One region of the Paenibacillus sp. FSL K6-1566 genome, then DNA from elsewhere that is predicted to be linked to it. Evidence: riboswitches for the same ligand, from Rfam matches in the RefSeq annotation. Region 1 holds a riboswitch; the other holds the start of a gene.
What was found. A riboswitch is a leader RNA that binds a small molecule or an ion and turns the genes downstream of it on or off. The one in region 1 is predicted to bind cyclic di-GMP.
Positions count from the first base shown of each region.

Region 2: another riboswitch for cyclic di-GMP. It lies ahead of NST08_RS16780 (transglutaminase-like domain-containing protein); the one in region 1 lies ahead of NST08_RS28490 (hypothetical protein).

Region 1 is NZ_JBBOSR010000001.1:6,359,120-6,363,542, forward strand. It holds gene NST08_RS28480 (hypothetical protein) at 51-296, shown strand; gene NST08_RS28485 (aspartyl-phosphate phosphatase Spo0E family protein) at 415-636, opposite strand; gene NST08_RS29990 (helix-turn-helix transcriptional regulator) at 1,112-1,327, opposite strand; gene NST08_RS28490 (hypothetical protein) at 1,293-1,841, opposite strand; cyclic di-GMP riboswitch class I at 1,998-2,092, opposite strand; cyclic di-GMP riboswitch class I at 2,361-2,455, opposite strand; gene NST08_RS28495 (FMN-dependent NADH-azoreductase) at 2,654-3,268, opposite strand; gene NST08_RS28500 (MFS transporter) at 3,323-4,423, opposite strand, start outside.
Region 2 is NZ_JBBOSR010000001.1:3,819,516-3,823,938, forward strand. It holds gene NST08_RS16775 (collagen binding domain-containing protein) at 1-1,239, opposite strand, end outside; gene NST08_RS16780 (transglutaminase-like domain-containing protein) at 1,410-2,210, opposite strand; cyclic di-GMP riboswitch class I at 2,224-2,311, opposite strand; cyclic di-GMP riboswitch class I at 2,374-2,460, opposite strand; gene NST08_RS16785 (DinB family protein) at 2,612-3,148, opposite strand; gene NST08_RS16790 (helix-turn-helix transcriptional regulator) at 3,213-4,145, opposite strand; gene NST08_RS16795 (DUF896 domain-containing protein) at 4,274-4,423, opposite strand, start outside.

The DNA of each region.
Region 1 (4,423 bases):
TCCATCCGTCTTCTAGACAGATATTACAGGATTTGTGTGGTGAGGATGAATTGACGTTATCGGAAATACAACAAGAAGCGCTGGAACAGGCCAAGAAGCATGGGAGACTTGTCCGCTGGAAGAAAGGCGGATACTGGACGTATGATGGTGTCTTGACGAAGGCAAGCGGTGATTCGCCATCTGTACCCAACTTGGAATGGTATTGCCGAACCAATACGATTTTCGCGCTTGTTAGGCGCGGGTACATTACAATGGATAATTGGAGCAGCTGTTCGCTCGTACAGAAAAATGATTGAATCCAAGCACCTGACTTGAAATGGCTTCCCTTAAAGCTGGAAGCACCATATCTTTAAGCAAATAACCCCAGAAGGTCGAGAATCGACATCCGGGGTTCTATTTTTTATGGAGGACTTATTACTCATGGCTTGGTTTATTTAACTTTGCGCACTTTCTATTGATCTCTTCCTCATGGCTTTTTAATTCCATGTAACGGACAATCAGCTTATCGAACGACTGCGAAAGTGCGACAACATCTTGATGTACGAATTCAAGACTGCCGGCCATTCGCTCAAGTTCCCTCCTGAGATATTCGAGCTCGTCGGATACATGCTTCAGTTCGTTCTCTATAGAAACCATCACATCCACCCACCCCCATCGTAGCAAGTGATTTATGACAGCTGCCAACGTTTTTGCGGCAAACCTTCTCAAACAGAGAGTTGATCGCTCATTCCTAAACGAACAAACCGTTAAAGCATGCTCCTCTTCATGAAATGTTGAAGGCTACCCGATTCAGTTTCTGCAGCGGCGTCAGGTCAGCAGGGTTATCTAAAATAAACAGTTCCCTATTCAATCGTTGTCGCATGGCGGATCAGAGGTTTCCGTCGTATTCGGCCAATTGCAGGGATCGTGGTTGCATATGAGCGTCCACAACAGCCTCTGCAGCTTCGCGTCACCACCCTTTCGACGGGTTTGCGATAGATTGTACGAATTATGAATTAGGTTTAAATTTTAACTATCTGTCATCAGTGGCTTGCCTATAATTATAAAATTTTACTTTAATAAATAAAATACCCATAATTGGGTAATTAGTGCTTATGTATTGCCTATATCTTCATGTAAATTTTCTTAGGAATGCCCCTTTATGATTGACTCTCGTTTTGGCGTATATCTTTTTGATGAAAGTACGGACCGTGCTTTGACTGATTCCATAAATATCCGCAATTTCAGGCACGTTTTTATTTTCCAGCCATTCGTAGGCGATTTCTTTCTCGCGGTTTGTTAATTCATATTGGTCAAAGAGTGAGTAGGTCAGCTCTTTTTGTAGCATGGGATCCTTTTGGGGTAACTTTTTCTTCAATATTTTTGGCCAGATGTTCAATGAGGGGCAGTACAAATGTAACCTCGTGAAAGTAATGAAAACAGAGGCTGAGGTAGCCTATAATAACATGATTTATTCGTATTGGCGTGCAAACGCAGGACAGCTCTGCAAACAATTTATTGCTGTGCTCGGCGCCGATTACGACTGAGACCGATTGATTTTCCATGGATAACGCAATGGCATTGATTCCCGCCTTGTTCATAGCAGAAGATGTTCCGATTTTCAAATGATTTCTTTCAAAATAACCTTTTAACAGCTCCGTCCCGCAATAATCGATAACGGTTCCCTCTGGGTCCGCAATCACAAATAAATAAGGTATAGACAGCAAATCGTTCATATTCCTGGTTTCCTCTTGCAACAGATACAGGATTTCTTTTCGCTCGATCAGCCTTTCTTTAATTTCAGAGATGCTGAGGATATTAGGAAAATGATCGTTTACTTTCAGCAATGTTCTTTGGCCCATTATTTTCCCTTCTTCCTTGTTAAGAATAAGTGATTAATAATGAAATCGATCTCCTATTTATCGCCGCTGTGAAGATTCGGTAGCTCTTAGCGAAAAATAAAAAACCTCCATCCATGAAGATTACCATAGCAAAATAGGACGGAGGCTTCCGTCGTATTCGGCAACTGGCTGGCATCACGTATCTTAGCAGATTCGCATTAGCCCCTATAGCTTTGCGTCGCCACTTTTCAGTGGGTTTGCTATTATCGTACGAAACGATTCGATTGGTTTGCTGTCAAAGACGCTGCCGCATGAATATTCCTTGTTATCCGCTGAGAGTTGAACTGCTGTAGTTATACCGCGCTGCGGGAAATCATGTTCCGCATCATTCACCTCCTTTCAGGCAATTGACCGTAACTTTTAAGGAACAGGCAGTTACTGCAGGAGCCTCCCTATAAAAATTTGTGAACAACAAATAGCCTCCGTCAGCTTGTAGACATAGGTAGTAACTAGCAAGAAGTGACGGAGGCTTCCGTCGTATTCGGCAACTGGCTGGCATCGCGGTTCTATGCAGAACCCCATTAGCCCCTATAGCTTTGCGTCGCCACTTTTCAGTGGGTTTGCGATTATCGTACGAACGATTCAATTGTCGAAAGATACAACATATAGTTCTGAATGAATGACCTAATCAAACTATAACTTACATTGTTTTTCATTGAATATAGGCTTCATGACTCAAATTCCCGACAATTACCTGCTGAATTTTGTAATTTTTTGTCACAAAGTAACTAGCAGAGCGTGTAATATGTCAAAATAACCAGCTTCTCCATGATTTAAAAAAGCTTTGCCGCTTCGGCTGCCCGCCGAAGGCCTTCCTCAATGATTTCCTCGCTTCGATCCCGGAATTGATTATGCCCCTCAATGATAATCGTAGTAATGTCGGTAATCCCGAACACGTTGAGATGATTTTTTACGAAGCTGACCGCCATCTCGGATGGATCGCCCTCCGCATAGATCCCGCCTCTAGCATTCAGCAGTGCTGCTTTTTTGTCACCCAACAGACCGACCAAGCCCTGCTCCGTATATTTGAACGTTTTACGCGGATGATGCATGTAGTCCAGGTAGGCATGCAGCACTGCAGGAACCGTCAGATTCCAGAGCGGGAAGGCAAACACCAATTTGTCGGCGGCAAGAAATTGCTCCAAGTGCCGGTTGACGATGTCCCGAACGGCCTGCTCTTCCTCCGAAAGCTCCATGCTCATGGCTGACTTGAAATTCCCGCTAATCATAATGTCGTCCAGAAGGGGAATGCGTTCCCGGTACAGGTCGACCTCAACCACCGCATCATTCGGATGTGCCTCGCGGTAGCTATTGAAAAATGCGTCGTATAATCTGCTTGTGACGGCCCCTTGGCGGTTGTTGGCTTTAATGAATAAAGTGGTTGTCATTAGAATCTCCTCCTATATTTTGTAATCAAAGTGAATGGACTCAAAGCTGCGATATCAGCTTCCCGCCGCTCTTATATGACCGTGCTCCGTTTTCCCGAACCTTAGGGAATAGAAAATCAGCATGGCGAGCAGCAGCCCGGCTAGCACCAGATAAATATTGCTGTAAATTTGTCCCTTGGCATAGGCATACAAGGGGTTCCACGATACCCCGGAGCGGATATCCAGCATTGTTCCGTACACACCGGAAGCGATCCCGGCCGAAATAAAATTCAGCATCTGCATCAGCCCCATTCCGATGCCGGCCTGCTCTTTCGCTAAGCTGAGGGAGACGGAATTGGATAGTGCAATCATCCCGAACGTCTGCCCGACATTGCCTAGAATCAGGAAGAACGCAACCGCGACGGCTGAAATGGCGGAGAACGTGGATAAGAGTACAAAGCACGCGACCAACATAATCATGCCGGTTAGAAACAGATACGTGTTCCCTTTGGCATCGGCCAGCTTCCCCCCTGTCTTCCCGAGCAGAGCGGAGGCCGCGGCGGCCGGCACCATGACAAATCCGATCCAACCTGGAGGCAGCGCATGAATCTCTGCCAGCAGCAACGGGCTTAGAAAATGCAGCGCAAAGGCCGCGCCGCTGAACAGAAACATGATGACAAGCCTAACCGAATACTCTCGATTCCGGAACAAAACCGGGCTCACGAACGGGACGGATGCACGATGAATCCGGACAATGAACAACGCGGCTACCAGCAGTCCGGCTAGCGGAAGCCACCAGATTCCGTTCGTTATTCCCAGCAGCAGACAAGTGATCGCGACAGCCAGCAGGCCGCCTCCCAGCAGGTCGAATGATCCTGGCACCTGAGGGTCTTCGTCCTTCAGATATTTCCGGTAAAAAGGAAGCGTGATGAGAATCAGCAAAGGGATGCTGAACAGCCAGCGCCAATGAGCAAAGCCGGCCACTAGCGAGGACACCACCGGCCCAAGCGCGCTGCCGATGGACAATCCAATAAAGGCTGTCGCCATGGCTGCTCCTCTTCGCTCCGGCGGGAAGTAGCGAATCGGTATAAGCGTTGCCGCCGCCGGTATCGCCGCCGCGCCGATCGCCTGAAGGCATCTTGCAGCCAGGACCATCCAGAATGCCTGGGAGACGAG
Region 2 (4,423 bases), 2.5 Mb from region 1:
AGCGCTCGGAATCTTCTTCTCGTTGAAATTGTATTTCACCGTCCAAGTGATGATCCCTGTGTCCTTGTCCTGGCTATATGTCTTATCCAAGAAACTGCCGCGATCTACTGTTACTGTAGCCGTCGATTGGGCATTTTCCATCCCGTCGCCAGTTAGAACAGCGGTGTTCTCAAAACGGGACTGTTCGCCGACAAGCTTCGTCGAAAAGCGAATTTCGTAGGCTTTGCTGATCGTCTCGTCCAAGAATGCAAGCTCCAGTTTGCCGCCACCGCCTGTTTGGACGGTGTACTTGCCGGCATCCAGCTGATCGCCAAGAACCGCTGAGCCGTCACCGTTAACCTGCAGGTTGTATACCTCTACGGAATCCGCGATGAGCTCCAAGCCTTCAGGCATTTCATCGGTGATGACTGCGTGCTTGATTTTATTTAACGATTTGTTGATCTGAACCGACCAATCGATCCGATCTTTGCCAATCGCTTTCCCTTGCTTCTCGATCAGCTTTCCGCCTTGCGGCTTCAGGTTCACGATGACGGTCTGAACCCCGCCCTTTATCGGAATAGCAATAATGATTTCGGTGCTTCCTTTTAGAACTTCCTTCTTGAATTCAGTGCGAATTTCCAGCTTGCCGCTGATGTTGGAATGGCTCTCCACGTAATCATTGAAGGTCATCACAACCTTGCCGTTTCGGTCCACCGTAAAACGGCCAACTTCACCTTGACCGGTAACGAGCGGTGAGTCAATCTCCGTGAAGATTTCAAACTGCTGCGGCAGCTCGAAGGTAAATGAGTCTCCATTTTTGTAGTTGTGACCGTTCGGCAGCTCCCATTCGTAGCCTAGATTAACGGCTGCACCGATATCCAGGCTGCTGTCCGGATTATAAACGGCATCAATGACGGTGCCATCCATGTCGGTTAACACAACTTTGGTTAAAATGCTATCATTATTGATTTCTGATTCGGACGGGCCATAAACATCATCCGTCACTCCATACACTGAATCCTGCACGCTTACCGGTTCTGGAACATTAGTCGATGCATTGACCGTCCAGTCCGATCCTCCAAACCACGTTTGGATCATAAGCAGCAGAGCCAATACGATTCCACTTACTTTTTTCTTCATGATCTCTCCCTCAGCCTCTCCATTACCCTCAATATATTTGGTTCCGATGTCGCTTTCGCGTGCGCAAATCGAGCCAACCATCTCTCGGATCATATGCCGATAAGAGATTTGTTCGTCCATCACCTCCGCATACTTTTATTTGGCGCACGATACATTGGTGCCTGTATTTTCCTTAAGAACCAATTGAGCTTCTAGCATTGTAACGCCCGATTCTGAATATTTTCTGAATAAAAACCCGAATAAGCCTTGGACAATGGTCCAAAGCTTAAGGTTTTAGCTATAAAATTATTTTAATAATACTTGGCTGCAGAATAGCGAGATGCCTCTTTAATCATTTTGAAACCGGCACCCTTGCTCTTCCATCCCGCATCAACGGTCGTGTCGATCGTTACCCACCGCCCGTTCAGGTAAACCTCATTCCAAGCGTGGTAAACGTCAACATAATCCGTTGTCCCCATTACAAGCTTAGTCGGAATGTCCACGCTCCGCAGCATGGATGCGAACAGAGAGGCGTAATCATAACACATGCCTTTTTTCCCTGACAGCGTGCGGTCAATATCGGGAAGATAGTCCGTCAGCTCACTGGATGCGAGTGCTTTGTCGTACCGGATCGTATCGACGATATATTCGTGGATCAACTTTACTTTTTCCTCGTCGGTGCCTGCGGACCGAGTTAGCTTCTTTGCAAGCTGAGCCGCCTTGTCGCTTGAACGCCAATCGATGTTTTGTACCGAGTTCAAAAATACCTTGCTGCTATTGGTCAGTTGAAGCTTAACTTCCGCTTCTTGAACGATCTTATACTTGGTACCGTTGACCTGCTCCAGCACTGTTATGGTATAACGACCGTTTCCCATTTGCAGCGGAAAGGTCTCCTGCTGCTTGTCCGCTAAAAGCGTATATGTATACTTGTTTTGCCCTTTTGCAATCATAAGCTTCGTCTTCACGTCCGCTTTCACGTCATAGCGAACGGCGATGACTCCGCGATCAAGCTGCTCCAGATCCAGCCAATCTCCCGTTTGGGAAGCATGTACAACCGGAGCCAATACGAATAACGCAATAAACCCTACAATAGCCAACACCATGTTGCGCATACTGTAAACTCCCTTCGGTAGCCAGGCTGCCATTGACGGTTCATCAAGAAGGCCCTGTGGCTTTGCGTCCTTATCTTTCGACAAGTTTGCCGTTATCGTAGTAGAGTTTTCAAAGAATTAATTGAATAAAAATCTCATATAAAAAACAAAAAAAGCATCTTCGTTCGGTAGCTGGCTGCCATTGATGGTTTATCAAGAAGGCCCTATAGCTTTGCGTCCTTGCCTTTCGACAAGTTTGCCATTTATCGTGAGTAGCTTTATGTGAGTTCATCATACCAAATATCTCTAATTCTATCAAGCAAATTTTGAGATTCATAGACGAGGATCGACAACAAAAAAACGTCTCCACTGAGACGCTCTTTTGTCAATTCCGCTTGATCATCAATCCATTAGGGGAGTCCTTAGAGGGACAGCTCCTTTTTTAACCGATCGAGCTGCAGCAGGTGGTGCCTGTAATGCATCTCTACCAGCAGAAACCACTCTTTGGCGTTTAAGGCTCCGAATCCGGGATGAGGAATCGTGATGCTGCTGTCTGCTTGACGCACAACCGGTTCCGTTCGCTTCATCCGCTCCACTACGCCCTGAAGACCTTCAACTAACTGCTCTTTGCTCGTCGGCTGCTGCGGCGTGTACTGCGGAGACGCCGGAATTCGTATCCTGACAGGAGGAAAACTTCCAAGCTCGAATACCGCCTTGCCTCTCTCCGTTTTTTCCCCAGGGGATTCGACGGCCGTTTCGTTTCCGGCCAAACATTGGTCGACATTGCGCAGATGCATATATTGAGCCGATTGAATCAAATGCATGTACATTTGCCCAATGGACCATTCCTCTTCGTTCGGCTTGATATGCAGCTCCTCCAGCTCCAGGTGTCCCAGCTCGTTTAAATACACCGCTACTGTTGTTTCAAACGCCTGCAAAGCTTCTACTGTATTTCTCATCATGATATCTCCTCTTCCATCTGGTATATACCCAATATAAAAAAACGCTCCTGACAACAGCGTGTCAGTAGCGTTTTCGTATTTTTTCAGCTTCTTCTCGAATCCGGTTACGAAAGGAATCAGGTTCCAGCACCTCCACGTCCCCACCCCAGCTGAGAATATAGGGGAGCAATTCTTCCGGCTGTCTGACTCGAAAGCGGACCAGAAGACCGTGTTCCATTTGCTCAGAAGCTTCGATATAGAAGCTCGCGGTCTCGGTGATTTTATCGGCAATTTCCGGATTTACTTGAATCGTCACATGAACGTTACGATCGTCAGGCGGACGATATTGACTCAGCTTAAATCCTTGGGGAAGGTTAAACCTTTCCTCTAAGACCGTAACATCCCTCATGCGCGATAATCGAAAATGACGGATCTCCTGACGCAGCTCGCAGCGTGCGATCATGATCCAATTCCCTTGGACGAGCACAAGGCCATATGGAGCAACGATCCGGTCGCTCATCCGTTTTCCATCCGAATCCGGTATTTTTTTCAGGTAACGCATCCTTATCTTCCGCCGCTCCAAAATGGCACCCCGAACCTGTCCAAGCTCGTTCTCCCCCTGTCCGCCGGGATGAAGAAACTGCATCGTTTCCCGGACATCCGCTGAGGCCTCACGAATGGGTTCAGGAAGTATCGCTTCAATCTTGCTTCGAGCTGCCCTCGCAGCTGCTTTGTAGTCGCCATCCAGCCGCTGCTCAATCATATCCGTCCCCATGAGCAATGCCACCGCCTCTTCCGCAGTAAAACCAACCGGCGGCAAAAAGTACCCTTCCATTAGGGAATACCCATGCCCTGGAGACCCAAGTATCGGAACCCCTGCTTCGCTGATCGCTTGCATGTCTCGATATATTGTCCGCACGCTTGTCTCGAAATGGGCAGCCAAATCTTCCGCCCGCAGCACCTTGCTCCGCTGCAATTCAAGCATGATGGCGAACTGGCGCTCGGTTTTGTTCATCGTTTCTCCCCTCCGCTAGTACATAAAAACCCGGAAAAACGGACAACCAACATTGTCTGTCTTCCGGGATCATAAATGGGTCCTGGTCAATTATCCATATTACGGACCATTGCTTTATGAGATGAAGCTTAATTCAGCTTTGACCGATTCTGTTGCTGGGTTATTCTCAATTTCTCAGGGGTAACATCGTCACCATTCGGGTCTACAACCTTCAGGGTAGACATCGTGGAGAGAACCTGGCCCCGGATGTCTTTCAAGTATTCCTGGCGAAGCTTTTG